DNA from 3 places in the Stenotrophomonas sp. YJH_SMC_8 genome. Region 1 is predicted to be linked to each of the others. Evidence: predicted binding sites of a transcription regulator. Region 1 holds the regulator's gene; each other region holds the start of a gene.

What was found. The regulator FliA, encoded in region 1, starts transcription of late flagellar genes. The targets are predictions, from matches to a motif close to TAAAGTTTNNCNNNCNNNGGCCGATAA.
Region 2: a site for FliA is predicted at 5,462-5,488, ahead of AC5P88_RS13495 (methyl-accepting chemotaxis protein). Genes of this name have one in related genera too.
Region 3: a site for FliA is predicted at 7,149-7,175, ahead of AC5P88_RS06930 (methyl-accepting chemotaxis protein). Genes of this name have one in related genera too.

What each region holds. Positions count from the first base shown of each region.
Region 1 is NZ_JCAFUL010000025.1:27,008-36,785, reverse strand. It holds gene AC5P88_RS19770 (ParA family protein) at 1-136, opposite strand, end outside; gene motD (flagellar motor protein MotD) at 141-1,157, opposite strand; gene AC5P88_RS19760 (flagellar motor protein) at 1,159-1,899, opposite strand; gene AC5P88_RS19755 (chemotaxis protein CheA) at 2,001-3,830, opposite strand; gene AC5P88_RS19750 (protein phosphatase CheZ) at 3,833-4,438, opposite strand; gene cheY (chemotaxis response regulator CheY) at 4,438-4,830, opposite strand; gene AC5P88_RS19740 (RNA polymerase sigma factor FliA) at 4,888-5,631, opposite strand; gene AC5P88_RS19735 (MinD/ParA family ATP-binding protein) at 5,628-6,515, opposite strand; gene flhF (flagellar biosynthesis GTPase FlhF) at 6,502-8,124, opposite strand; gene flhA (flagellar biosynthesis protein FlhA) at 8,270-9,778, opposite strand, start outside.
Region 2 is NZ_JCAFUL010000009.1:195,934-205,711, forward strand. It holds gene clpA (ATP-dependent Clp protease ATP-binding subunit ClpA) at 1-1,131, opposite strand, end outside; gene AC5P88_RS13465 (APH(6) family putative aminoglycoside O-phosphotransferase) at 1,270-2,082, shown strand; gene clpS (ATP-dependent Clp protease adapter ClpS) at 2,217-2,543, opposite strand; gene AC5P88_RS13475 (hypothetical protein) at 2,656-3,126, shown strand; gene AC5P88_RS13480 (NUDIX hydrolase) at 3,128-3,589, shown strand; gene mnmA (tRNA 2-thiouridine(34) synthase MnmA) at 3,586-4,728, shown strand; gene hflD (high frequency lysogenization protein HflD) at 4,725-5,339, shown strand; gene AC5P88_RS13495 (methyl-accepting chemotaxis protein) at 5,517-6,707, shown strand; gene AC5P88_RS13500 (hypothetical protein) at 6,806-7,021, shown strand; gene AC5P88_RS13505 (hypothetical protein) at 7,146-7,673, shown strand; gene AC5P88_RS13510 (bifunctional diguanylate cyclase/phosphodiesterase) at 7,783-9,778, opposite strand, start outside.
Region 3 is NZ_JCAFUL010000004.1:268,708-278,485, forward strand. It holds gene AC5P88_RS06915 (protein-disulfide reductase DsbD family protein) at 1-744, shown strand, start outside; gene AC5P88_RS06920 (TlpA family protein disulfide reductase) at 741-1,304, shown strand; gene AC5P88_RS06925 (PepSY domain-containing protein) at 1,932-4,454, shown strand; gene AC5P88_RS06930 (methyl-accepting chemotaxis protein) at 4,580-7,120, opposite strand; gene AC5P88_RS06935 (arylamine N-acetyltransferase family protein) at 7,324-8,163, shown strand; gene AC5P88_RS06940 (VOC family protein) at 8,229-8,600, opposite strand; gene AC5P88_RS06945 (response regulator transcription factor) at 8,623-9,261, opposite strand; gene AC5P88_RS06950 (sensor histidine kinase) at 9,258-9,778, opposite strand, start outside.

The DNA of each region.
Region 1 (9,778 bases):
GGCTGAGCGAGGCATGCGGATCGAGGTCGATCAGCAGCACGCGATGGCCAAGCGCGGCCAGGCCACGGCCGAGGGCGAGGGTGGTGGTGGTCTTGCCGACTCCGCCCTTCTGGTTGGCGACTGCCCAGATGCGCATCGGTTTACTCCTTCATTGCCGGGGGAACGGCGGCGCCGACACGGCTGCCAGCCGGCACCGGCGGCAACTTCACCGGTGCGATGGGGGAGGTGGGGGCGGTAGCCGGAGTTGCGGCGGCTTGTTCGGTGGCGCTGTTGTCGGCGGCGCCGGTGGCCGCATTGAGGCGCTGGCCAAGTGGATCCACCGAATGCGAGGTGTCGGCCAGGATGATGACCATCACCCGGCGGTTGCGGTTGCGCCCCTGTGCGCTGTCGTTGTCTTCGCGCGGGCGGAACTGGCCATAGCCGACCATCGCCAGCCGCGACGGCTGCACGCCCTGGTCGGCGAACAGGTGCACGACGCTGGCCGCGCGTCCGGCTGACAGCTCCCAGTTGGAGGGGAAGGTGGCGGTGGCGATCGGCACGTTGTCGGTGTGGCCTTCCACGCGCACGCTGTTGGGCACGTCACGCAGCACCTCGGCCAGGCTGGCCAGCGTCTGCCGTGCATGCACGTCCAGCGCGGCCGAGCCGGTGGGGAACAGGATGTCGCTGTTGATCTCCACTTCGATCCACAGCTCGGTGCGGCGCACGCTGATCATGCCGCGGTCGATCAGCGGCGCCAGTGCAGCGGTGAGGCGGTCGGCGATGCTGTTGAGCTGGCGCTCGGCCCGGGCGATCTGTTCCTGGTTGTGCACCGAAACCGGCATGCGCATCTGCGACGCCATCGACGGCAGCAGGGTCGGGTCGTGCGACGGCGCCGGCGCGGAGGGGCCGACCTTGGTGCCGGACTTGATCACCGACGGGCTGTCCCAGCCGCCGCCCTGCACCTGCTTGTTGCCGACCTGCACCGGGTTGATCGTGCGCGGCGCACCACCAAAGGCATCGGTGAGCGCGTCGGCCATGATCCGGTACTTGCCCTCGTTGACCGAAGAGATCGCGTACATGACCACGAAGAAGGCGAGCAGCAGCGTCATCAGGTCGGCATAGGGGATCGCCCATGCTTCATGGTTGGCGTGCTCTTCGTGGTGCTTGCGGCGGGCCATGTCAGTGCAGGAAGCCGGAGAGGTTGGTTTCGATGTTGCGCGGGTTCTCGCCCTGGGCGATCGAGATCAGGCCTTCGATGACCATTTCGCGGTCGCGCGTGTTGTGCGAGATCACACTCTTGAGCTTGGCGGCGATCGGCAGGAACAGCAGGTTGGCCGAGGCGATGCCGTAGATGGTGGCGGTGAACGCGGCAGCGATGCCGTGGCCCAGCTTGCTCGGGTCGGCCAGGTTCTTCATCACCGCGATCAGGCCGAGCACGGCGCCGATGATGCCCAGCGTGGGCGCGTAGATGCCCATCGCCTCGAATACCTTGGCACCGGCCTGGTCCTGGTGTTCCTGGCTGCCCAGTTCGATTTCCAGCATGTGCCGCATCGATTCGGGCTCGACGCCGTCCACCAGTAGCTGTAGGCCCTTGCGCAGGAACGGGTCCTGCTGCGCTTCCACCTGCGATTCCAGGCCCAGCAGGCCCTGGCGACGGGCGATGTTGCTCCACTCGACGATCTGCTGGATCAGTTCGCGGCGATCGCTGTGCGGCGGGCGCACGACCCAGCGCACGATCTTGAACGCATGCTTGAACACCGCCGGCGAGGTGTGCAGCAGGATCGCGGCAACGGTGCCGACGATGACGATCACGAACGCCGCAGGCGACCACAGCGATGCCAGGCCGGCGCCCTTGAGGATGCTGCCACCGACCAGCGAGGCCAGGGCGAGAAAGAGTCCAATGAGGCTGAGTCTATCCATGGTTCCGGTATCGGCTTGTATGAATGGGACTTGAGACACCGGGAGAACGCGTACAGACGGTAGTCACAGTTTTCGGGTCGCCGGGTCATGCCCGGCGGGGTTCAGCGGATGCCGTCCACGTCCAGGATCAGTGCCATGCGACCATCGCCGATCAAGGTTGCACCGGCATAACCGCGCAGGCCGCGCAGCGCTTTCGGCAGTGGCTTGATGACCACTTCCTCGCGCCCGCGCACCTGGTCCACGACCAGTCCGAAGCGCGCTTCACCGGCCTGCAGCACCACGATGGTCAGCAGGGTCGACGCGGCGGGCGTCACATCCAGCCACTGGCGCAGGTCGACCAGCGGCAGGGTGTGCGAGCGGCGGTCGAGCACGGCGCGGCCATCGAACCAGCCCAGCGACGTGCGCGGTGCGTGCAGCACTTCCATCACACGCGCCAGCGGTAGCGCGTAGACGTCCTCGCCGGCCTGCACCAGCAGGGTCGGCAGGATCGCCAGGGTGAGCGGCACGCGGATCAGGAAGCGGCTGCCACGCCCCAGTTCCGACTGGATCTGGATCTGGCCGCTCAGTTCGCGGATGCGCGACTGCACCACGTCCATGCCGACGCCGCGGCCGGAAATATCGGTGACCTGCTGCTTGGTCGAGAAGCCGGGCAGGAACACCAGGTGCAGGCATTCCTCGCTGCTCAGGCGAGCGGCGGCTTCCGGATCGATCAGGCCCTTTTCGCGCGCCTTGGCACGCAGCTTTTCCGGGTCGATGCCGGCGCCATCGTCCTGCACCTCGATGCTGACGTAGTCACCTTCCTGTTGCGCCGACAGGCGCACATGGCCCATCCGCGGCTTGCCCTGCGCTTCACGCAGCTCGGGCATTTCCACGCCGTGGTCGATGGCGTTGCGGACCAGGTGCACCAGCGGGTCGGCCAGCGCTTCGACCAGGTTGCGGTCGAGCTCGGTCTCGGCGCCGACCAGCTCGAGGTCCACTTCCTTCTTCAGCGAGCGGGCGACGTCGCGGGCGACCTTTGGGAAGCGCGAGAACACCTTGCCCACCGGCTGCATGCGGGTACGCATCACCGCCGACTGCAGGCGGGCAGTGGCGATGTCCAGCGTCGATACGGCGCGGTCCAGCTCCTCGTCGCGCAGGCGTGCACGCAGGGTCTTCAGGCGGTTGCGTGACAGCACCAGTTCGCCGATCAGGTTGACGATCGCATCCAGGCGCTTGGTGTCCACGCGCACGGTGTGCTCGGCCTCGGCCATCGGCTTGGCTGCCGGCTTGGCTGCGGGCGCCGGGACGGGGGCCGGGCGCGGTGCTGCGGCGGGTGCCGCCGCGACGGCGGCAGCAGGCTTGGCGCCTGGCGCAGCGCCGCCGTGCAGCTGGTCCAGCAGGGCTTCGAACTCGTCTTCGCTGATCAGGCCATCGTCGGCCTTCTTCGCCGGCGCGACCGCGGTCGGCGCGTTGCCGCCGTGCAGCTGGTCGAGCAGGGCCTCGAATTCGTCGTCGGTGATCAGATCGCTGCCGCCTGCCGCAGGCGCGGCCGCAGCGGCCGGCGCGGCAGTGCCACCGTTCATGTCGAACTGCGCGATCAGGTCCGGCGGCGCATAGCCTGGCTCGGTACCGGAGGACACGGCGTCCAGCATCGACTGCAGGTAGTCCAGCGATTGCTGGGCGGCGTCGAAGTGGTGGGCCTGCAGTACCGCCTGCCCGGCACGCGCGATGCCCAGTGCTTCTTCAGCGGCGTGGCACAGCTCGACCATGGCGGTGACGCCAAGGAAGCCGGCGCCGCCCTTGAGCGTGTGGTAGCCGCGGAACACCGCGTTGAGTTGCTCGGTGTCCTGCGGTGCCTGCTCCAGCGACACCAGCTGTTCGCCCAGGCGATCCAGGATTTCCTGGGCCTCGATGATGAAATCGGCAGTGATGTCGTCGGATACCGCGCTCATGCTTACAGCCCCAGATCCGACAACAGGTCGTCGGCGTCGTTCTGCGAGACCGCGTGGCGGTCCAGTCCCTTCAGTGCCGGCCCGGCCAGTTCCGGATCGGTGCGATGCTGTTCCGGCGGCAGGCCGAGTGCGCCAAAGCCCTCGTGCACGCGGCGGACGATGCCGACCACGCGACGGATGATCTGCCCGGTCAGGTCCTGGTAGCTCTGGGTCAGGGCGATCTCGGTCAGGTTGTGGCGGATGCGCTCGAGCTGCGCGTCCTGGCCCGGCTGCAGGCCTTCGGCGCGCAGCTGTTCGGTCAGGCTGCGGCATTCCTCGGCCAGGTCCAGGGTGCGGTGCGTGGCCTGTTCGGTCATCGCAACCACGTGGTCAAGGCGTGCGCAGGCGTCGTCCAGCTCACCGGCCTCGCTGGGCACGGTCGGCAGTTCACCCAGTGCCTGTCCCAGCTCGCGGGCCAGCCGCGAGAGGCCGCTCATCATCGGCTGCGTACGCAGCGCGACCAGTCCGTCGATGCGTTGCCGCCAGGCGGCTTCGTCACCGGACTCCAGTGCGTCCAGGGCTTCCTGCAGGCGCAGGGCGAGGGCGTTCTTGTCGACCGTGGTATCCATCAGGCGCTGGCCGCCAGGCGTTCGAAGATCTTGCCGAGCTTCTCTTCCAGCGTCTGCGCGGTGAATGGCTTGATGATGTAGCCGTTCACGCCGTTCTGGGCGGCTTCGATGATCTGCTCGCGCTTGGCCTCGGCGGTGACCATCAGCACCGGCAGGGTCTTCAGCTTGGCATCGGCGCGGATCGCCTTCAGCAGCTCGATGCCGGTCATCACCGGCATGTTCCAGTCGGTGACCACGAAATCGAACGGCTGGCTCTGCAGCAGCGACAACGCGGCATGCCCGTCCTCGGCTTCGGCGGTGTTGGTGAAGCCTAGATCGCCCAGCAGGTTCTTGACGATTCGACGCATGGTCGAGAAGTCGTCGACGATCAGGATGCGCATGTTCTTGTTCAAAGCAGAGTTCCTTTGTTGTTCATTCCGGGCGGCCGGGGGCAGCCGCCTCGGGCATGTTCATTCTTCCAGGCCGGCGTCCGCCGCCTCGAAAATCTTGAGCCGGCCACGCAGGCGCAGCACCGCCTGGCCGTGGATCTGGCAGACCCGCGACTCGCTCACGCCGAGCACCGCGCCGATCTCCTTCAGGTTCAGTTCCTGCTCGTAATAGAGCGAGAGCACCAGCTGTTCACGCTCGGGCAGGTGGCCGATGGCCTTGCCCAGCTCGCGGCCGAACTCGCCGCGCTCCAGCACCTGCTGCGGGGTTGGGCCGCCCTGGGCGACGGTGTCCAGCTCGCCCTGGTCCTCGATGCGCGATTCCAGGCTCAGTACCTGGCCACGTGCGGCGTCTTCCATCAGCCGCAGGTATTCGGGCAGCGGCATCTCCATCGCGGCGGCCACTTCGGTGGCGCTGGCGGCGCGGCCGCTGCTCTGTTCCAGGCGGCGAATGGTGGCAGCGGCATCGCGGGCACGGCGGTGCACCGAGCGCGGCACCCAGTCGCCACGGCGGATCTCGTCGATCATCGAACCGCGGATGCGGATCGAGGCATAGGTCTCGAACGAGGCGCCCTGGTCGGCGTCGTAGCTGCGCGAGGCTTCGATCAGGCCCATCATGCCGGCCTGGATCAGGTCGTCCACTTCAACGCTGGCCGGCAACCGCGCGGCCAGGTGGTGGGCGATGCGCCGCACCAGGTCCGAGTGCTGGGCGATGACCTCGTTGGCCGCCGAGCGCTGGACCTCCCGGTACTGGGCTGCACCTTTCATGCGGCCACCCCGCGCTGCTTGAGAATGCGTTCGAGGAAGAACTCGACGCCGCCACGCGGTTCGGTCGGCGCCTGCCAGCGTGCGGTGCGACGCGCGATCTCGGTGATCGCCAGCGCCGCCGGGCTGGACGGATAGGCCTTCACCACCGGCTGCTGGCGCTGCACCGACAGGCGCAGCCAGTCATCCTGCGGCACGCAGCCCAGGTAGTTCAGCGAGACATCGGCGAGGAACTTCTCGCAGACGCGGGTCAGCTTCTCGTACAGCACGCGGCCCTCGTTGGGGTCGCGCACCATGTTGGCCACCACCTGGATGCGGTCCACGCCGCGTTCGCGCGAGAGCACCTTGATCAGCGCGTAGGCGTCGGTGATCGAGGCGGGTTCGTCACAGACCACCACCACGGTATCCTGCGCGGCCTGGCAGAAGGTCAGCACGCCGTCGGTGATGCCCGCGGCGGTGTCGACCACCATGATGTCCAGTTCGCGTTCCAGCTCTGAGAACACGTTGACCAGGCCGACGTGCTCGGCCGGGGCCAGCTCGGCCATGTGCCGGCGGCCGGATGCGGCCGGCACCACCAGCACGCCGTTCGGGCCTTCGACGATGACATCTTCCAGCGAGCAGCGGCCGGCGACCAGGTCGGCCAGCGTAAATGTAGGGTTCAGTCCCAGGATCACGTCGATGTTGGCCAGGCCAAGGTCGGCGTCCAGCAGCAGCGTGCGCTTGCCCATGCCGGCCAGTGCCACGGCCAGGTTCGCGGACACATTCGTCTTGCCCACGCCGCCCTTGCCACCGGTCACGGCAATGGTGCGCACAGGGCCGAGCGGCTCGCTGCGGGTGGCCGACAGCGGGAAGGTCTTGGTCAGCTTGGCGTACTCACGCGACGGCATGGTTCAACTCCGGGTTGCAGGGCATATCGGCCGCTCGGCGCAAATCTTCAAGGCGAAGTACAAGATTGGCTGCACTGGCCCGGTGCAGGTCGTCCGGAACATCCTGGCCATCGGTCACCCAGGTGATCGGCAGGGCATGGTCGACGGCCACCGACAGGGCGTTGCCGAAGCGGCCGGTCTCGTCCAGCTTGCTCAGTACCAAGCCCTGCAGGTTGGCGGCGCTGAAGCGGCGGACCACCTCGTCCATGTCGCCGAAGCTGGTGTTGGCCGGCAGCACCAGCAGGGTGCGCACCTGGCGGGCGGCGCGCAGCCACTGCAGCTGGGCGGCCAGTGCGCGGTCGCGCGGGCCCAGCCCGGCGGTATCGATCAGCACCAGCTTGTAGTCCTTCAGGCGTTCCAGCAGCTGGTCCAGGTCGGTGCCGCTGTTGGCCTCGTGCACGGCGATGCCGAGCTGGCGGCCGTAGCCGTACAGCTGCTCGCGGGCGCCGATGCGGGTGGTGTCGGTGGTCACCAGGGCGACGTCACGCGGCGCGTGCTTCTCGGCGAAGCGCGAGGCCAGCTTGGCGATGGTGGTGGTCTTGCCGGCGCCGGTCGGGCCGACCAGGGCGATCACGCCGCCTTCTTCCAGCGGGTCGACCGGGGCGATCGGCAGCTTGCGCGAGATCAGCCCCAGCATCAGGCCGCGGCCACGGTGGGCTTCGGTCTCCAGCGGGATCTGCATGGCCACGTCGCGGGCCAGCCCGGCGTCGAAACCGTACTCGTCCATCAGATCCAGCGCGGTGGCACGCACCGGGCAGCCGCGCAGGCGTTCGTCGGTGAAGCGGTTCATCTCGCGCTCGATCACCTGGCGCATGCCGGCCACTTCCTGGCGCAGCTGGCGGATCTCGGCGTCGTCCTGGGCAACCACGGTCAGCACCGGGGCCGGGGCGAGGGTGGGCTCCGGCGCGGTTTCGACGCTGGCATCGGCCAACGCCGGTTCGCTGGCGGCGACGGCCGGCTGCGGTTCGGCGACGGCCGTGGTCGGCAGCGGCGGCGGCTGCAGCGCCGGCGCCACGCTTTCGTGATGCATGTCGTGCGGCGGGTCGATCTGGAAGCGGGCACGGTTGGCTGGCGCGCTGACGGCCGGTGCCGGTGCGACGATGGCTTCAGCGAACGGAGCGAAGATCTGTTCCGGCAGCGCCGGTTCGTTGACGGCGGCGCGCGCCAGAGTGGCTGCGAAGCCGGTGCTGCCGCGGGTCGGCACGATCTCGTCGGCGCTGTCCAGGGTGCGGCCGGTGGCACCAACGGCCGCACGGGCGAGGGCGGCCACGGCCGAGGTGGTGGCGGCCACCGGCTCCGGCGCCGGGGCAGCGCTGCGGCGGCGGGTCACCGCGGCGATCACCGCGTCTGCGGCGGTGCGCGGCTTGGGTGCCGGCGGAGGGGCGACGTCACGACGCGAGGCTTCCAGTGCGCGCTGCACGGCGCTCTCATCGTAGTTGGCCGCGGCGACGATCTCGATGCCTTCCTCGATCCGGCGGTTGGACAGGATCACGGCGTCAGGACCATGTTCCTTGCGCACCAGGTTCATGGCCGAGCGCATGTCGGCGGCGACGAATCGTTTGATTTTCATGCTGTGGTCACGGGACGAAGACGGCGGGGTGGCGGTCGGAGAACTCGGGTGGTCGGTGGTCTGCACGGTGCGGGTTCCCCTTGGTATCTGTCTGTTGCGTTGGTTCGAAAGTGGTGTCTGTTTTCTGGCGCATCCGAGGGCGGCGTCAGCTGATCGTTCCGACCAGCTTCAGGCGCTTGTCCTCCGGCACCTCGCTGTAGGCCAGGACCGACAGCGACGGAACGCTGTGGCGGACCAGGCGCGCCAGCGCGGCGCGCACCGGGCCCGGTACCAGCACGACCGCCGGCTCGTTTCGCGCTTCCTGCTTGCTGACACATTCGGCCAGGCTCTGGTGCAGTCGCTCTGCGAGTCCGGGTTCCAGCGCGGCGCCGTTGCCCTGCGTGGACTCCTGCAAGACACGTTCCAATTGCGGGTTGAGGGTGAACACCGGAAGCTCCGCCGACATTCCGGCGATCTCCTGCACGATGAAGCGGCCCAGCGCGGTGCGCACGGCAGCGGTCAGCACGGCCGGGTCCTGGCTGCTGGGCGCGTGTTCGACCAGTGCCTCGGCGATCTTGCGCAGCTGGCGGATCGGAATGCGCTCCACCAGCAGGTTCTGCAGCACGCGCACCACCGCCGACAGCGGCAGCGCCTTTGGCGTCAGATCTTCGACGAGCTTGGGCGCGCTCTTGGCCAGGTTGGCCAGCAGGTGCTGCACTTCCTCGTGGCCGAGCAGTTCCGGCGCGTGCTCGCGGATCAGGTGCGAGAGGTGGGTGGCGACCACGGTGGCCGGGTCGACCACGGTGTAGCCCAGCGTTTCGGCCTGGGCACGCTGGTGCGGCTGGATCCAGGTGGCATCCAGGCCGAACGCGGGGTCCTTGCCGGCGATGCCTTCCAGTGCGCCGAGGGCACTGCCGGGGTCCAGCGCCAGTTCGCGGTCCGGATGGATTTCTGCGGTGGCCACCGGCACGCCATGCACCAGCACGCGGTAGCCGTTGGCCGGCAGCTCCAGGTTGTCGCGGATGTGCACCGAGGGAATCAGGAAGCCGACATCCTGGGTCAGCTTGCGGCGCACGCCCTTGATGCGCGCCATCAGTTCACCGCCCTGGTTGCTGTCCACAAGCGGGATCAGCCGGTAGCCGACCTCCAGGCCCAGCGGATCGACCGGGCGCAGCTCGTCCCAGCTCAGTTCGGCGGTCGGTGCCGGTGCGGCCGGGCGGCCCAGTGCATTGAGCGCAGCGGCGTCATTGCCTCCCGCTGCCGGATCGGTGGCGGCGGTCTTCCCCTTGCGGTAGACCTTCCAGGCGATGAAGCCGAGGATCGCGGACAGCGTCAGGAAAGCGACGTTGGGCATGCCCGGCACCAGGCCGACCACGCCGATGATGCCGGCAGTGATCGCCAGCGCACGGTACTGGCCGAACACCTGGCCGGTCATGGCCTGGGCCATGTCCTGCGAACGCGAGGCGCGGGTGACCAGCATCGCGACCGCGCTGGACACCAGCAGCGCCGGCAGCTGCGCCACCAGGCCGTCACCGATGGAGAGCAGGGTGTAGGTGGCGGCGGCGTCGCCGAACGGCATGCCATGCTGCAGCACGCCCACGGCCAGGCCGCCGAGCATGTTGATGAACAGGATCAGGATGCCGGCGATGGCGTCGCCGCGGATGAACTTGCTGGC
Region 2 (9,778 bases), on a different contig from region 1:
GTAGGTCACGCCGTGATGCAGCTCGTACTTGGACTTCAGGCCCTGCAGGATCTCGTAGGTTTCGCCCACGGTCGGCTCGACGATGTCGATCTTCTGGAAGCGGCGGGCCAGTGCCCGGTCCTTCTCGAAGATGCCGCGGTATTCCTGGAAGGTGGTCGAGCCGATGCAGCGCAGCTCGCCGGAGGCCAGCGCCGGCTTGATCAGGTTGGACGCATCCATGGTGCCGCCCGACGCCGAACCGGCACCGATGATGGTGTGGATCTCGTCGATGAACAGCACCGCGTTGGGCACCTTCTTCAGTGCCGTCAGCACGCTCTTCAGGCGCTTCTCGAAGTCACCACGGTACTTGGTACCGGCTACCAGTGCGCCCAGGTCGAGCGAGTAGATCACCGCGTCGGCCAGCACGTCGGGCACCGAGCCTTCGATGATGCGACGGGCCAGGCCTTCGGCGATGGCCGTCTTGCCCACGCCGGCCTCACCCACGTACAGCGGGTTGTTCTTGCGGCGGCGGCACAGGACCTGGATGGTCCGCTCGATCTCGTCGGCACGGCCGACCAGCGGGTCGATGCGACCTGCCCGGGCCTGGTCATTGAGGTTGCTGGCGAACTCGGTCAGGGCATCTCCCTTGGGCTCGCCCTCCCCGCCTTCCATGCGGCTCTCGCCCTCCGAGGACGAAGACGGCTGCTCGCCCTCCTCGCCCAGCTTGGCGATGCCATGGGACAGGTAATTGACCACATCCAGCCGGGTCACATCCTGCTGGTTGAGGTAATAGACGGCATGGGAGTCCTTTTCGCCGAAGATGGCGACCAGCACATTGGCGCCGGTGACCTCCTTCTTGCCCGAGGACTGCACGTGGTACACGGCCCGCTGCAGCACGCGCTGGAAGCCCAGGGTCGGCTGGGTATCGCGGCCGTCATCCTCGGCCAGGCGGGACACGGAGGCCTCGATGGCCTGCTCCAGCTCCTGGCGCAGGCGTTCGGCGTCGGCACCACAGGCCTTCAGTACGGCCTGGGCGGACGGGTTGTCGAGCAGTGCCAACAGCAGGTGTTCGACCGTCATGAACTCATGCCGGGCCTCACGGGCGCGCTTGTAGCACTGGCCGATGGTGTGTTCGAGGTCTTTGCTGAACATGGATTACTCCGGCGGCAGATGGGGACAATATGCGGCCTGACTACGCGTTTTCCATCACCCTAGCGGATTGCTGCGTTCAGATGGCGTTAGCAGTACACATCGCTTGATCTTCATTCACTCCAGGACAGCCCGCCCAGCATGAGCGAACCCTACCTGAGCCGCTGGCGATTGCGGCGTGATGGCGAGGCCATCGAAACGCCGCGCGCCCGCCTCTGGCCGGTGCTGACCGCCGCCGGCGAACCGGCGATGCTGAAGGTCAGCGACGAACCCGAGGAACAGAACGCCCATCGGCTGCTGCGCTGGTGGGCTGGCGACGGCGCCGCCCAACTGCTGGCCCACGAGGGGCCGGCAATCCTGATCGAGCGTGCCGGTGGCGACTCGCTGCGGCAGCGTTCGATCCAGGGCGACGATGACACCTGCACCACGATCCTGTGCCAGGTCCTGCAGCGGCTGCACCGGCCACGGAGCGCACCGCCAGCGGAACTGGTCTGCCTGCGTACATGGTTCGCCGACCTGCTGCAGCCAAGGGCTGCGCTGCCGCCACTGCTGGAACAGTGCAGATCACTGGCGGAGGGGCTGCTGCAGGACGAACGGGAGATCCGGCCGCTGCACGGCGACCTGCACCACGACAACGTGCTGGATTTCGGCGCGCGCGGCTGGCTGGCGATCGACCCGAAGCGGCTGCTGGGCGACCGGGCCTTCGACTACACCACACTGTTCAGCAACCCGGACCTGTGCGGTCCCGGCATCCATGTCGCGACGCGACCGGAACGGTTTGTGGCTCGTCTTGAACAGGTCAGTGCGCTGGCGGAGCTGGATCGAACGCGCCTGCTGCGCTGGATCGCGGCCAGCACGGGATTGTCGGCGGTCTGGTTCCGGGATGACGGCGACCCGGCCGACATCGATGAGACGGTAGCGCAAATGGCGCTGGAGGCACTGGCGGAAGCGTGACCCAGCTGTAGAGCCGAGCCTGCGCTCGGCTGCCGTTGGCAGAGATCTGGATGCCTGGGTGAGCAGCAGCCGAGCGTGGGCTCGGCTCTACAATCTTCCGGAATCGGTGTACCCGGACGAGAACCGGCAGCCGGTCAGGCCTTTTCCATCGTGCACAGCAGCGGGTGCTGGTTCATCCGCGAGTACTCGTTGACCTGGGCAACCTTGGTCTCGGCCACCTCGCGGGTGAACACACCGCACACGCCACGGCCGCGGGTATGGACGTGCAGCATCACCTGCGTGGCCTTGTCCAGGTCCATGCTGAAGAACTGCTGCAGGACGTCCACCACGAAATCCATCGGGGTGTAGTCGTCGTTGAGCAGCATCACCTGGTAGAACGGCGGCGGCGCCACTTCCGGGCGCGCGGCCTCTACGGCGACGCCGTGCTCGTGCTGGGAATCGGGGGAAGACTCATGGGGCATCGGGCCATTATAGAGGCTCGGGCGAGCCTGCGTCGGCCCGCCGCAGATTGGACGGCACGCACGCCCGCCGTCACAATTGCACCCTCTCTCAGTAATGTTTCACAGGATCTTCATGAAAAGGACCCTTCTCTCCACCCTGCTGATCGCCCTGGCTGCATCCGGCTCCGCCGCTGCAGCAGACGCCGACAAGGCCGTGGCCCGCCACCTGGACAAGCTGGGCTACACCTACGAAGTCGATGAGGATGGCGACTACCGCATGGTCTTCGACGTCGAGGGTGACCGCACCCAGATGGTCTATGTGCGTTCGTCGGTGGAGGATTTCGGCACCCACAACATCCGTGAGATCTGGTCGCCCGCTTACAGCGCCAAGACCAAGCAGTTCCCGGTGGCCGTGGCCAACCGCCTGCTGGAAGATTCGCAGGATGCCAAGATGGGCGGCTGGGTAAAGCAGGACACCACCGCCATGTTCGTGGTCAAGATCGACGCCGATGCCACCGCCGACCAGCTCAGCGACGCCATCGATGCGGCCATCCGCACCGCCGACGCCATGGAGCTGGAACTGACCAAGAAGGACGAGTTCTGAGTTGAACGCCACGCCGGACCCGCGCTGGGCACCGCACGCCACCGTCGCCACCGTGGTGGTCGACGGCGGCCGCGTGCTGCTGGTTGAAGAGACCATTGATGGCCGGCAGGTGCTCAACCAGCCGGCCGGCCACCTCGAGCCTGGCGAAAGCCTGGCCGAGGCAGCCCTGCGCGAGACCCGCGAGGAAACCGGCTGGACGGTGCAGCTGACCCATTTCATCGGCTGCTACCAGTGGACCGCCGGCGACGGCACGACCTTCCTGCGTTTCTGCTATGCGGCGCGCCCGGTCTCGCATGACCCGGCGCAGCCGTTGGACACCGGCATTGATCGCGCACTGTGGCTGACCCCGGCCGAGCTGCGGGCCGCCCGCGAACGCCAGCGCAGCCCGCTGGTCTGGCAGGTGGTGGCCGATTACCTGGGTGGCCAGCGCCACCCGCTTTCGCTGGTCCGGGAGGTCGCATGAGCACTCCGCGCGTGATGGTGGGCGTCTCTGGTGGTGTCGACTCCTCGGTCGCCGCCTGGCGCCTGGTACAGCAGGGTGAGGCCGTGGCCGGGCTGTTCATGCAGAACTGGGCCGACGATGGCAGCGGCGACTGCCGCGCCGAGGACGACCGCCGCGATGCGGTGGCGGTGTGCGGCCTGCTCGGCATTCCCTTCCACTTCCGCGATTTCTCCAGCGAGTACTGGCAGGGCGTGTTCGAACACTTCCTGGCCGAGTACGCCGCCGGCCGCACGCCGAACCCGGACGTGCTGTGCAACCGCGAAGTGAAGTTCAAGCATTTCCTGGATGCCGCCCGCGAGCTGGGCGCCGAGCGCATCGCCACCGGCCATTACGCGCGAGTGGCCCAGCGCGGCCACCAGTGGCTGCTGCTGCGCGGCGCCGACCGCTCCAAGGACCAGAGCTACTTCCTGCACCAGCTGGGCCAGGAACAGCTGTCGGCGACCCTGTTCCCGATCGGCGACCTGGAAAAGACCGACCTGCGACGGATCGCGCGCGATGTCAGCCTGCCGACCCACGCCAAGAAGGACTCCACCGGCATCTGTTTCATCGGCGAGCGCGACTTCCGCGAGTTCCTCGGCCGCTACCTGCCGGCCAAGCCCGGCCAGATCCTCGACCCGGCCGACGGCAGCGTCATCGCCGAACATCCGGGCGTGTTCTATTTCACCCTCGGCCAGCGCGAGGGGCTGAACATCGGCGGCGTGCGCGGCCGCCCGGCCGCGCCGTGGTACGTGGTCGGCAAGGATGTGGCCAGCAACGTGCTGTATGTGGACCAGGACCGCGACAGCAAGTGGATGCTGTCCGACCGCCTGCGTTCGGAAACCGCGCACTGGATTGCCGGCTCGCCGCCGGCGCGGCGCTTCGAATGCACCGCCCAGACCCGCTACCGCCAGCCCGACGAGCCGTGTACGGTCGAGGTGCTGGACGATGGCAGCCTGCTGGTCACCTTCGCGCGCCCGCAGCGCGCCGTTACCCCCGGTCAATCACTGGTGCTGTATGACGGTGAGGTGTGCCTGGGTGGCGCGGTGATCGCCGCCACCGATGCGCCGCTGGAACAGCGCCTGCGCACCACCCCTTCCCCTTTTGAGGTAATCGCTGCATGAGTTTCACTGTCGACGACCGCGTCCTGGCCCTGGCCGGCATTGCCCAGGCCCTGCAGCAGGTACGCCGCATCGCCGATACCGGCCATTCCGACGCCGCCGCCGTGCGCACCGCCGTGGACAGCGTGTTCCGTGTCGATGCGTCCTCGCCGCAGGAGGTGTTCGGTGACCGTCATGCACTGAAGGCTGGCCTGCGCCTGCTGCACAACTACTTCCGCAGCCAGGGCCAGGACCCGATCCTGCCCAAGCTGGCCCTGTCGGTGCTGCAGCTGGAGCGCCGCTTCGTGCAGGACGGCGCCACCGTGAACAAGGTCGCCTCGGGCATCGAGCGCGCCCAGCGCCAGGCCACCGAGCTGGGCGACAGCGGCCATCCGGACGTGCTGGCCAACCTGGGTGGCCTGTACGCGGACACCATCAGCCACCTCAAGCCGCGGGTGATGGTGCAGGGCAACCCGCACTACCTGGGCCAGGCCGGCGTGGTGGCCGAGATCCGGGCCCTGCTGCTGGCCGCGGTGCGCTCGGCGGTGCTGTGGCGCCAGCTGGGCGGCAGCTACTGGGACTTCCTGTTCAGCCGCAAGGCGATGATCGAGGCCGTGGACCGGCAGCTGGCCTGAGCCCGAGGGGTCAGAGCCCTTTTCCATGGAAAGGGATCCGACCCCGTCGCTGCCTGGCCCTGAAGTCGCCAAGGCGCCGGAAAACCGGCGCATTCAGAATGCACTTCAAGGCACATCGACGTTAAAGAGAAAGGGGGTACGGCCGATACATCCTCCGTGCACCTCCCGAGAACGTCCATGTACTCACGCATTTTCATCCGTCTGGCCGCCCCCCTGGCTCTGACCCTGCTGCTCCCCTTCGCCATCGGTTTCGAATGGCCGGCCGCCCTGCGCTGGGCGATCCTGACCACGATGACGCTGAGCTGGCTCGGCTTTGCGTGGTGGACCACCCGCGCCCAGGCGCACCGTTCCCCGGAACATGCCCGTGTCCTGCGTGAGCAGGACCAGCTGCTGACCGAACTGCGCAACTTCGTCGGCAACGAGATCGACGGTTCGCGCGGCGAAGTGGAACGCGCCCGTGACCTGATCCGCCAGGCCGTCTCCAGCCTCGGTGGCAGCTTCGATGCGATGAACCGCAAGTCGCGCCAGCAGAGCCAGGCCCTGTCGCGCATCGTCGACCGCGCCGGTGATGAAGGCAATGCCGGCCTCGACGTTGCCCGTTTCGCCCAGCACGCCAGCCACCGCATGGAACAGCTGGTCGAAGCGCTGGAACAGGTCAGCGGCCAGAGCAGCACCACCGTGCAGCACATCGACCAGATGGCGCAGCACCTGGATGGCATCTTCGCGCTGCTGGAAGACGTCAAGTCGATCGCCGACCAGACCAACCTACTGGCCCTGAACGCTGCCATTGAAGCGGCGCGTGCCGGTGAAGCCGGTCGTGGCTTCGCGGTGGTCGCCGACGAAGTGCGCAACCTCTCCGAGCGCTCGACCACGTTCAACGAGCAGATCCGCAAGCTGGCGCACAGCTCCAAGGACGCCATTGCCAAGGTCCGCGAGACGGTCTCGCACATGGCCTCGCGCGATATGGATCGTTCCCGCGAAGCGCGCCAGGAAGCGGCGGCGATGCTCGACAACGTGGCCCAGATCAACGCCTCGCTGGGCGACGGCATGCGCGAAGTGTCCGACTGCGCCCGTTCGATCGATGGCAGCGTGGCCGAAGCCGTGCGCGCCCTGCAGTTCGAAGACATCGCCACCCAGGCGCTGGGCGGCGTGCACACCCACCTGGACCGCCTGACCGCGATCAACCGTGAGGCGGTGGCCCTGCAGGAACTGCTGCACCGCAATGGCGGCGTGTTCGACGAAGAGATCGCCACCGCCCTGCAGCGCACCGGCAGCCGCCTGCGCGAACTGCGTAGCGAGTGGGAACGCCCGCCGCACAAGCCGGTTGCCCAGCAGAGCATGGGCGCCGGCACCGTCGAGCTGTTCTGATCCTGATGTCCGCTGCCGTTGCCGGCAGCCCGCAAGGCCCCGGTCATCCCGGGGCCTTTGCCTGTACCCTGCCGTTGGATGCATCCTGTACGCGCACCATGACCCTGATCCGTGCCCTGCCCTCCCTCACCGATAACGAGCGCCCGCGCAACGCGAGCGTGCGTGAGCAGCTGCAGCAGCTGGAAGAGGTCGCCCGCGAAGAGATCCGCGAACTGCAGCAGCTGGCCGATGCACGTCCGGCGCCGTCCCGCGCGGACGAGGAGCTGCTGGGGCTGGCGTGGGACCTGGGGCTGGATGGCGAAGCCCTGAGGTAGATCCACGCCATGCGTGGATGGCGTCCGGGAACACGCGCTGCCACATCATCCACGCATGGCGTGAATCTACAAGATGGGCTGAATCGCTGTGGCATGATGCGCCGGTCCCGCTCATGGAAGACCGATGGCCATCGCCGTAATCGCATTGATGCTGTTGGAACTGCTGCTTCTGTTGTTCTGGGCACCGCTCTTCTTCCGCACCGGCATCGTCCTGTTCAACCAGCGCATCGCCGCCTCTCCGGCTGAACTGACACAGCTGTCGCTGATCGGACTGGAGTACGACCTTCCTACCGACAAGTGGCTGAGCTTTGTGTTCCGTGTACTGCCCGACCGCAGTGTGGCGTTCCGTGAGAGCTTCGCACCGGGCTATGGCGGCCGCTATTTTCCGTTGATGCACGGCCAGCTGCTGGTCGACAAGCGACGCCGCGAGGTGCGTGTGATCGGGCGATGCAGCTGGTTCGCGCTGGCCCTGACCGTGCTGGTGCTGCCCATCATCCTGGTGCGCCCAATGGCATGGCCGATGCTGGGCATGCTGCTGGTGTTCTATATGGGTTATCGCATCCAGCTGCAGCGCTATGCCGAGGTTGTCGAAGCAGTGCGGGCGCGGGTGCGGTCGGAGTTCCCGCAGCGATTCGTTGACCCAGGGCGGTAGATCCACGCCATGCGTGGATGGTCGCGAGCGCAGGCATTCGTGCCGACCAAGGTCGGCACCCACCAGAGCGGGTTGCGGTAGATCCACGCCACGCGTGGATGGTCGCCAGCTAGCGCACCAGCACCACTTCCCCACTGGCATCGGTGCGCAGCGAAACCGGCTGTGGCTGGCGCAACCACTGCGCCAGGTCGCGCGGGCTGAGCGGTCGCGAGTACAGGTAGCCCTGGATCTCGTCGCAGCCCTGGCGGCGCAGCATGTCTTCTTCCTGGTGCGTTTCCACGCCCTCGGCCACCACCTTCATGCCCAGCGCGTGGCCCAGGTGCACGATCGCCTGGGTTACTTCGGCCGTGCCCGAATCGTGCAGCATGCCCTGCACGAAACTGCGGTCGATCTTCAGGCGGCCCACCGGGAAGCGGTTGAGGTAGTTGAGGTTGGAGAAGCCGGTACCGAAGTCATCCACCGCCAGCGGCACGCCGTGCCGTTCCAGCACGTCGAAGCAATGCCGCAGGATGTCGGTGTCACGGATCAATGCCGACTCGGTCAGTTCCAGCTCCAGTCGTTGCGGCGGCCAGCCATGGGCGTGGCAGATCTCGATCACGCGCTCGGCAAAGCCGCGGTCACGCAGCTGTACCGCGGAGACATTCACCGCGATGCGGTCGAAGCGCAGACCCGCACGGTCCCAGGCGGTGGCCTGGCGGCAGGCCTCATTCAGTACCCAGTCGCCGATCCGTACGATCTCGCCGCACTTCTCTGCGATGGGGATGAACTCGGCCGGGCTGCAGTAGCCGATCCCGGGCCGGTGCCAGCGCAGCAGCGCCTCGATCGCCGGCGGCTCGCCATGATGGGCATGCAGCAGCGGCTGGTAGGCCAGGCTGAACTCTTCGCGCTCAATGGCGCCGTGCAGAGCGTGCTCGAGCTCAAGCTTGCGCTGGATGCGCGCCAGCGCGTCCTGGCTGTAGTACTGGTAGGTATTGCGGCCGGCTTCCTTGGCCGCGTACATCGCCGCATCGGCGGCACGCAGCAGGGAATCGAAGTCGGTCTGCGCATCACCCAGCATCGCGATGCCGACACTGGCGCCCACCTTCAAGGTGGTTTCGCCCCGGCGCAGCGGTTCGGCCAACGAAGCAATCAGTTTACGTGCCACATGGCCCGCATCCTCCGGTTCGGCCAGGTCGCGCAGCACCACGATGAATTCATCGCCACTGAAGCGGCCGAACAGATCGTTGTTGCGCAGGTTCTGGTGCAGCCGGGTAGCGGCCGCCTTCAGCAGGGCGTCGCCGGTGGCGTGACCGAAACTGTCGTTGATGGTCTTGAAGCCATCCAGATCGATGAACAGCATCGCCAGCGATGTCCCGCGGTCGCGCGCCTCTTCGATGGCTTCGGCGGTCTGTTCGCCGAGCAGCACGCGATTGGGCAGGCCAGTGAGCAGATCGTAATGCGCCAGCAGCTCGATACGCTCGTTGGCCTCGCGCTCGCGGGTGATGTCACGGAACAGCACCACGAAGCGCGGCGGCAGCCCATCACGACGGTCCAGTTCGATCAGCACCTGCACCCAGACGCGCAGGCCGGACTGGCGGTAGAAGCACAGGTCCAGCTGCTCGGGCAGCCCGCCATCGGCGATGCGCCCCAACGCCGCTTCAAAGGCGTTGCGAGAGTCCTCGGTGTACAACGCCAGCGCCTGGTCGAGGGTGATCGGTTCCTTGCGCAGGCCGTGGATGCGATAGCACTCCTCGGTCCACTGCATGTGCCGGGTCTGCACCTCGATCTCGCAGCCGCCAATGCGGCCCAGCGCGGAGACGCGGTTGAGCAGCTCGGTACGCCAGCGGATAAGCGCATCGGTCTGGTGCTGCTCGGTGATGTTCTGCACCTGTCCGAGCAACCGCTTGGGCTGCCCGTCCATGTCCAGCAGCGGCTGCATCCACAGCCGCAGGTGCTGCGACGGTTCATGGCCGCGGGTCAGTTCCAGCTCGAGATTGGCGGCGCGGCCATCGCGCCACAACCGTCGCCAGGCTGCACGCAGTGCACCACGTGAACGTGGGTGCAGCTGCTTCAGCCAGCGGCGCTGGCCGGGCACGGCGCCCTGCTCCAGCGCCAGCAGCGAACGC
Region 3 (9,778 bases), on a different contig from region 1:
ATTGCGCCGCCGCTGAAGGCGATGACCGTCTTCCTGTTCCTTGGCCTGGGCCTGGCGCTGCCGTTCCTGCTGATCGGCTTCGTGCCGGCGCTGGCGCGCCGCCTGCCCAAGCCGGGCCCGTGGATGGAAACGCTCAAGCACGTGCTGGCCTTCCCGATGTATGCCACCGCGCTGTGGCTGCTGTGGGTGCTGGGCAAGCAGCGTGGCGTGGACGGCATGGCGCTGGTGCTGGGTGGCCTGCTGCTGTTCGCCTTCGGCCTGTGGCTGTTCGAGCGCAACCGCTGGACCGGCTCGCGTGCAGTGACCCTGCTCGGCGTGCTGCTGGCGATCGGTGCATTGGTACCGGCCTGGGGCGTGACCCAGCTGGCACCGCCGGCACGCGCCGCACAGGCGGCCAGCGACAACGTGGTGGAGTACTCGCCGCAGCTGCTGGACCGCCTGCGCGCCGACAACCGCGTGGTGTTCGTCAACATGACCGCCGACTGGTGCGTGAGCTGCAAGGCCAACGAGCGCGCCGTGCTGTCGCGCCCGGAGTTCAAGGACCTGCTCAAGCGCACCAACGCGGTGTACATGCGCGGTGACTACACCAACGTCGATCCGCAGATCACCACGTTCCTGGAAGAACACAAAGCCGTCGGCGTGCCGCTGTACGTGGTGTACGGCCCCGGTGCACCGCCGACCGTGCTGCCGACGCTGCTGACCCAGGCCGTGGTCGAGGAAGCGCTGCTGCGCACCGCACGATGAAGTGGCAACGGCCAGCGCTGCTGTGGACAGCGGTGCTGGCCGCCGGCCTTGGCCTGTGGGCCGGCCATCGATTGGCACCGGCGCCGGTGACGCCTGGGGCCGTGCCGGCGGCGCCTGCCGTTGCAGCTGCGGCGCCGGTCCTGCAGGTGGGCGACCGCCTGCCCGCGTTGTCGCTGCCCGATCTTGAAGGCAAACCGCTGGACCTGCGCCGGCGCTTCGCCGGCCGCCCGCTGCTGGTCAATGTCTGGGCCAGCTGGTGCGCACCCTGCGTGGAAGAAATGCCGGAGCTTGCCCGCTTGGCCCATGCGCAGGGCGATAACGGTGTACAGGTGCTGGGCCTGGCACTGGATACCCCGGAAGGCGTACGCCGTTTCCTGCAGCAGGTGCCGGTGGATTACCCGATCGTGATCGAGACACCGGGCCCGCGCGACGCGAGCGTGCAGTTGGGCAACGCGCAGGGCCTGCTGCCCTACAGCGTGCTGTTCGATGCGCAGGGGCGGATGGTCAAGGCGAAGCTGGGGCCGTTCGCCCACGGCGAGATCGAACGCTGGGTGCAGTGAGGGTTCGGCAGGGTTGCACCCTGCACCCGCTTCAGGCCAGAGCAACAGCCGAAGCAACAGCTACAGCGGGCTTTCCGTGGGATGGCGGGGCGATGTCGGAGTGCGGGGACGCTGCAAGTACGTCCCGGTAAGCTTGGCAGCCGCATCCATGCGGCTGACACCCCGCACTCCGACACCGCCCCACCTCTTACAGATTCCGATGGCTGTTGGTGGATGTCGACCTTGGTCGACACGGTAGATCCACGCCATGCGTGGATGGATCTCCATCGAAATCGAATATTCCGACAATTGAACGAAGAGCATCCACGCATAGCGTGGATCTACAGATCGCGGAGATCTGTCGAAGGCGGGGTGGGTCCGGTGGCGGGGGTGTCCGCGGCATGGATGCCGCGGCCAAGCCCCCAAGGACGGGTTTACGGCGTCCCCCGCCACCGGACCCACCCTGCCATCCCACGGAATGCACGCTGTTGCTGTGGCTGTTGCCCTGGCCTGAAGCGGGTGCCGGGCGCCGCCCGGCCGATACCCCCTGCTTGACCTCAGGCAGGGCGCCCCGGAGAATTCCGCGACTAATTCTCATTTGCTGTTGCGCAGGATGCGGGCGGCAGCCTTCCGGGCCCTCCTCCTTCGATGTTCAAGAACGTCCTGTTCCAACTGCACTGGCTGCTGGGCATCACTGCCGGTGCCGTCCTGGCCGTGATGGGCCTCAGCGGCGCCGTGCTGTCCTTCGAGGACGAACTGCTGCGTGCCGCCAACCCCGGCTTCGCCGAAATCGCCGAACACCACTCCGAAGGCCAGCATCCGCTGGCGCTCACTGAACTGGTGCCGCTGCTGCAGGCCGGCAGCGAGCGACCACTGCAACGCCTGCGCATCGATGCCACCGGACAACGACCGTCAGTTGCACGGTTCGCCGGCGGCAAAGAGCACTGGGTGTACTTCGACCCGTACAGCGGCGAACGCTTCAGCGCGCTGCGCGGGCAGGCCTTCTTCGATTTCGTCGAAGACCTGCATCGCCACCTCGCTGCGGGCGAGCGCGGCAAATGGATCACCGGCAGCTGTGCCATCGCCCTGCTGTTCTTCACCCTGTCCGGCCTCTATCTGCGCTGGCCGCGGCGCTGGTGGCACTGGCGCAGCTGGTTGGCGGTGGAGTGGAAGCGCAGCGGCCGCGGGTTCCTGTGGAGCCTTCACTCGGTGGTTGGCACCTGGGTGCTGTTGATCTACCTGATGAGTGCGCTGACCGGCCTGTGGTGGTCGTTCGACTGGTACCGCAGCGCCGCCAACACCCTGCTGGGCGTCGCGCCGGCGGCCAAGCACAAGGTCGCCACCGACACGACGCTGGACCTGCGCCGCGTGGAAACCACCTTGTATGCGTTGCCCGGCGTGCGCACCGGTTTCATCGACCTGCGCCTGCCGGAAAAGCCCGGCCAGGTACTCAACGTGCGGGTGATGGCCGGTGATCCGTCTCAGCGCGGCGGCCACCATGATCGTGCACATGATCTGCTGCAACTGGATCCGGCCAGCGGGACAATCCTCGATTCGCGCCCCTACGCGCGCCAGGGCACCGGCGGCCAGCTGGCCACCAGCGTGTTCGCGTTGCACTCGGGCAGCTACTTCGGCATGCCCGGGCGCGTGGTGGTGATGCTCAGCAGCCTGGGCATGAGCCTGTTCTTCATCACCGGCTGGATGCTGTACCTGGACCGTCGCCGCAGCCAGCGCGCCGCGCGCGGGCTGCGCCAGTCGCTTCCGGTTGCCGCCGCCGATGATGGCCGCGCACCTTGGCTGGTCGTGCATGCCAGCCAGAGCGGGCTGGGCGAACAGCTGGCCTGGCGTGCTGCCGCGCAGCTGCAGGCCGCTGGCCATGCTGTGCAGGTACTGCCATTGGCCCGGGTCGATGCCACGCAGCTCGCGCGCACTGCGCAGGCCTTGTTCGTGCTGAGCACCTTTGGCGATGGCGAACCTCCGGATGCGGCGCGGGGCGCTGCGCGACGGCTGCTGGCAAAAGCGCCCGATCTGTCGGGCCTGCAGTTCGGCCTGCTCGCCCTGGGTGACCGCCAGTACCCGCACTACTGCGGCTTTGGCCGCCAATTCGATGGCTGGCTGCTGGGCAACGGTGCACGTGCGCTGTTCGGGCGCATCGATGTCGATGCCGCTGCGGTACCGGCGCTGCGCCAGTGGCAGCAACAGCTGGGCGCGCTGACCGGCATCGCCACCGATGACAGCGTGCTGCCGGCCGCCACGCAGATGCACGAGTGGCGCCTGCTCGGCCGCGACCGCCTCAATCCAGGCAGCATCGGCGGTGCGATCTGGCGCATCCGTCTTGCTGCACCGGCCGAGGTGCAGTGGCGGGCGGGCGACATCCTGCATATCGCGCCCCGCCACAACGCACGGCACGCCGGTGCGGTACTGAAGGCACATGGGCTGGATCCCCTGCAGCCGCTGCTGATCGACGGCCAGCCGCGCACGCTGCTGGCGCTGGCCAGCGAGCGCGAGCTGCCCGATGCCGATGCTGCGCTGGCGGTGCAGGATGCGTGCCTGTGGCTGGCAGGGCTGTCACTGCTGCCGGGGCGGGAGTACTCCATCGCGTCCTGTACGGATGACGGTGCGGTCGAGCTGGTGGTACGGCTGGTCCATGACGAAGCCGGACGTACCGGCCTGGGCTCGGGCTGGCTGTCAGTGCATGCGCCGATAGGCGCCAGCATCGCCTCCCGCGTGCACCGCAATCCGGGTTTCCATCGAGTGACCGGTGCACCCATGGTATTGATCGGCAACGGCACCGGCATCGCCGGCCTGCGCAGCCTGCTGCGCGAAGCCGCCCATGCGGGAGAACACGGGCACTGGCTGCTGTTTGGTGAACGCCAGCGTGCGCACGATTTCCTGTTCGCCGACGAGATCGAGGCCTGGCAGGCCAACGGTCATCTTGCGCGGGTGGACCTGGCGTTCTCGCGCGATGGCGACGGCGGCTATGTACAGGATCGCCTGCGCGTGGCGGCCGATGCCCTGCGCGACTGGATGCAGCGTGGTGCCGTCATCCACGTGTGCGGTTCGCTGCAGGGCATGGCCGAAGGCGTGGACCAGGTGCTGCGTGAAGCGCTCGGTGATGAGGCGGTGGAAACACTGCTGGAGAGCGGGCGCTACCGTCGCGACGTGTATTGATTCCTGCCACCGCGCATTGGCGTGAGCCGAGCATGGGCTCGGCCCTACAGTGTTTCCCGGGCCCGATGATGTAGAGCCGAGCCTGCACTCGGCTGATTCCCCGCCGGGCCACAGAACAGCGCCGCCTAGGCCGCCGCGCGTGCCGCCCGCTGTTCCGGCTGCAGCCGGAACGCGCCCACCGCTTCGGCCAGCGCGTGTACCTGCGCCTGCATCTGCGCGGTGGAGGCACCGGCTTCTTCCACCAGGCTGGCGTTGCGCTGGGTGCTGGCTTCCATCTGCACGATGGTCTGGTTCACCTGCGCGATGCCGGCATGCTGGTCCTGCGATGCACTGCGGATACCGGCCAGCAGCTCGGCCAGCTGCTGCACGCTGCCAACGATCTCGCCCATGGTGGTGCCCGCCTGCTCGGCCTGCTGGTTGCCTTGCCCGACCCGCGCCACCGAATCCTCGATCAATCCCTTGATCTGCTTCGCCGCCTCGGCACTGCGCTGGGCCAGCAGGCGTACTTCTGCCGCCACCACGGCAAAGCTGCGGCCCTGCTCGCCCGCACGTGCCGCCTCCACGGCCGCGTTGAGCGCAAGGATGTTGGTCTGGAACGCGATGCCATCAATCAGCTGGGTGATATCGCCGATCCGGCGTGATGCCTCGCTGATGCCCTGCATGGTCGCCACCACCTGGCCGACCGCCTCGCCGCCGCGCTGCGCCACCGCTGCGGCACCCTTGACCAGCGCGTCGGCACGCCCTGCGGCATCTGCATTGCGGCCAACGGTGTCGGTCAGCTCATGCATCGATGCGGCCGTTTCTTCCAGGTTGGCCGCTTGTTGTTCGGTGCGCTGCGAGAGGTCGTGATGGCCGGCAACGATCTCGCCAACACCGGTATCGAGGCTGGAGGTGGCGTGCTGGATGCGGGTGACGATGCGGCCGAGCTGAGCGACGGTGGCATTGGCATCGTCGCGCATGCGCGCGAACACCCCCTGCAGTTCACCCTCCATGCGCACGCTGAGGTCACCGCGGGCGAGCGCGGCAAGCAGTGCCTGCAGGTCGCCGAGATTGGTTTCAAAGGTCGCCAGCAGGCGATTGATGCTGGTCGACAGCGTGCGCACGAAGCCCTGCTTGCCCTCCAGCGCGATGCGCCCGTGCAGGTCACCGTGAGCGGCGGCGTCGACCAGCGCGGCCACTTCGGTTTCCAACAGGGTTTCCAGCGCACGGCTGCGCCATTCCACCGCTACGCCAAGGAACTGGCCTTCGTCGATGATGGCGTTGGCAATCAGCTGGTAGCGCACCCCTGCATGGCCGATCTCGCGCTCCTCGCGCTGGCGCACGCTGGCCAGGCTGCCCAGCGCTGGATGCAGGCGCACCGCGTCGCTGCCCACCAGCTCTTCGACCTGGCGCTCGAGCTGCAGCAGCAGTGCCGGGTTGGCGTAGGCAACCTGCCCTTCCGCATCGATCACCATCAGGCCGGTCTGCGCGCTGTCCAATGCCTGGCGCACGCGGGTGTTGCCGCGCGCCACCGCCCGCTCGGTCTCGATGCGCGCGCGCAGGCGCTGCTGCATGTCGACCAGGCGCTGGGCCAGCTGGCCGATCTCGTCGTTGGCGTTGTAGACGCGCAGGGTGGTGTCCAGGCGGTCGTCAGCGATGTCGCTGGCGAAACGCAGGGTGTCCTGGATCGGCTGGCGCACCGCGCGCAGGACCAGCACCAGGCTGGTGATCAATACACCGGCAACCAGCAGCAGCGTGAGTGCGAACAGCACGCTCATGGCGCGTGCGCCGGCTTGCTGGCGTGCCTGTGCACTGGCCAGCGCCGCGACCTGTGCCTGCTGGAATGCGGCCAGCGCCGGTGCCACGCCAGCGGCGGTTTCCAGCAGTGACTGTGCCTCCACATCCAGCCCGACACGCGCGGCGGTGTAGCCCAGCAACGCGACCTGGTAGCCCTCCATTCCGCTGCGCAGGGCGTCCTGCACATCGGCAGGCAGACCGGCCAGCGCCAGATCGAATGGCAGTTTTTCTTCGCTCGCACGATCGGCGTGCGTGGAATCACCATCGAGCAGCAACAGCGCCTCCTGACGGCGCATCTTCTGCAGGGACAGCGCCAGCGACGGCCGCTGCTGGGCGTCCACCTGGGTCTGCAGGGCATCGGCCGCCTGCTGCAGCTGCGCGGCAAGGCCAGCGTCGCCGCGACCCATTTCATCGACACGTTCGAACAGCGCCACCACACCCTGCGAGAACGCGTCAGCGGCCTCGGTCAGCGCCTGCAGGGCCTTGCGCCGGCTGGCATCCATCGGCATCGCACGCAGCGCCTGCAGATCGGCCTGCAGGGCTTTCTGGGTCACCAGCAACTGGTTGCGGTCGGCATCATCGAAACTGCGTGCATACTGGGTCTGCAGGCGGCGCGCTTCGGCCACCCGCGTGGCCAGGCTCGCAGCCAGATCGCTGCCGCGCTGGTAGCTGGCCTGGCTGCGTGCAGCCTGTGCGCTGGCGTGGCCGGTCCAGGCGTAGACGGCAGCGATCGCGACCAGGCCAAGCCCACAGACCCACAGGGTCGCCTTGAGCTTGTTGGCCACGCTGAGCCGATGCGGCTGCAGCCAGCGCAGCAGGCCGGGGGACGCCGAGCGCAACGTGCCAAGGCGCGCGCGCAGGGACCTGAGGTGGGGGACAACGGCCGACATGACAGACTCCAGGCGGAAGGACGCACCTGTATCGGCCGGATCTGACACAACTTTAGGAATTTTTTCGTTCGCCCACGCCGATCGCTGACGGACGCGGCCTTTGTACCGGGCACAGGCGACGGGGGGATGACATCGCCGCCGCGCTTGACCTCAACCCCGGTTGGGGGAGCACAGTGGACCTCCCTCCCCCGACCGGTGCCGCCATGACGACGCTCGATGTCCCCCGCTACCTGCAACGCCTGCAGCTGGATGCACCGCCACCGCTGACGCTGGCCGGACTGACCCTGCTGCAGCAGCGCCACAACGCGCTGCTGCCATTCGAGACGCTCAGCTGCCTGCTGCGCGACGCGGTGCCGATCGACCTGGACAGCGTGCAGCGCAAGCTGCTCGACGAGCGCCGGGGTGGCTACTGCTTCGAACTCAATGGCGGCCTGCTGGCCCTGCTGCAGGCACTGGGCTTCGATGCGCAGCCGCTGAGTGCGCGTGTACTGCTGGCCGCACAGGACGGCGAGCTGACTGCACGGACCCACCTGCTGCTGCGCGTGCATGTGGACGGCGATGATTGGCTGGTGGATGCCGGTTTCGGCAGCCTGACCCCGACCGTGCCGCTGCGCCTGCACGAGGCGCAGCCGCAGGCCACGCCGCACGAGCGCTATCTGCTGCAGCGCCTGCCCGAGCAGGGCGACTTCGTGCTGTCAGCCGAATCTAGCGACGGCTGGCGGGCGATGTACCGCTTCGATCTGCAGGCACCTGCACCGATCGACAACGTGGTGGGCAACTGGTACGTGTGCACCCACCCCGATTCCAGCTTTCCGGGCCAGCTGCGCGCGTCGCTGACCGGGCCCGACTGGCGCCGCACCATCGGCAGCGGCAACTACACCGAGTACCGCCCCGGGCAGGCGCCGGACAAGCGCCCGCTGCACGATGTCGGCGATGTGCGCGAGGTGCTGCAGCAGCGTTTCGGCATGCAACTGCCGGACGACCCGCGACTGGACCCAGCCATCAATGAATGGCTGCAGCGCTCGCGTACCGCGACCTTGTAGAGCCGAGCCCATGCTCGGCTGACGCATTGGCGGCGCAATCAACAGCAGTCGAGCATGGCTCGACTCTACAGAAGCGCGCGCGCCTGCAGCGCGATGCGGTTGCCTTCACTGTCGCGGATCTCGGCCACTCGCCAATTGCCGGCATCGGCCGGGCCGAAGCGCAGTTCGGCACCTGCCTGCAGCGCACGCGCGAGGCTGGCATCCAGGTCATCCACGCCGATGTAGATGCGCGCGCCCTGCTCGGAGGGCCGGTAGTCCGCACCTTGCACCAGCGCCATGCTGGCACCCTCCGCGTCATCCGAAAACGGCAGGTACGCCATCTGGCAGTCATGCAGCAGGATCGGCGCATCCACGTCCACCCGCAGCCATTGCTGGTAGAACGCGATGGCACGGGCCAGGTCACTGGCGGGGATCTCAACGTGCAGGATCGGGTTCATGCTTTTTCCTGGTGCCGGCAACTCAGATGATGCGCAGGGTAATCGCCTTCAGCACCGCGCGGGTGCGGTCGCGGGTGCCGAGCTTGTCGAGGATGGCCGAGACATAGTTCTTCACCGTGCCCTCCGCCAGGAACAGGCTGCGCGCGATCTCCTTGTTGCTGTAGCCACCAGCCAGCAGGCGCAGGATCGCTACTTCGCGCTCACCGAAGGTATCGGTGGGCGGCGCTTCATCATGGAAGCGGTAGCGGGCGCGTACCGGCTCGGTGCTGACCGGCAGCAGCAGGGCCTCACCGGTGGCAACGCGCTCGATCGCCTCGCGCAGGTCGGCCGGTGCTGCGTCCTTGAGCAGGAATCCCTGCGCTCCTGCCTCGGTGGCACGCAGCAGCAGATCACTTTCATCGAAGGTGGTCAGCAGCAGCAGCGGGGTGGCGTCACCGCGTGCACGCAGCTGGCGCAGCGCTTCGATGCCGTCCATCCCGGGCATGCGGATGTCACTGAGCACCACGTCCACCGGCTGGGTGGCCAGCGCATCCAGCAGCGCCTGGCCGTCTTCGGCCTCCAGCACCACCTCCACGCCCAGCCCCTGCAACAGCGCGCGCAGGCCGGCACGGACCAGCGCCTGGTCGTCGGCAAGGGCAACACGGATCGCGCCGCCGCTCATGCCGGCACCCACGCGGTCAGGTGCATGCCACCCTGTGCGGTGCGGGCCAGTTCCAGCTGGCCGCGCACTGCGGCCAGGCGCTCACGCATGCCGGCGATGCCGTTGCCCTCGCGGATACGCTCGGCGCGCTGGCCGTCATCACGGATGTCGATACGCAACCGGGAATCCTCTTCGTTGATCGTCAGCCATACGGTGTCTGCGTTGCCATGCCGGGCGGCATTGGTCAGCGCTTCCTGTACCAGGCGCAGCACAGTCTCTGCCATCAGCGGGTCAGCCACGCGCACGCTCTCGCCGATCTGCAGCTGCAGCTTCGGGCGCGGGAACGGCGCGGCCAGCGCGTGCAGCGCAGTAGCCAGATCGAGGCCGCGATCATCGCGCATCGATTGCACCACCTGGCGGATGTCGGCCAGCAACTCGCCGGACAGCTGCTCGGCCAGCACCAGTCCGTCGCGCCCGGCCAGCACAGGGTCGGCCGCAAGGGCGCGCAGGTTCAAGCGCATCGCGGTGAGCTTGTGCC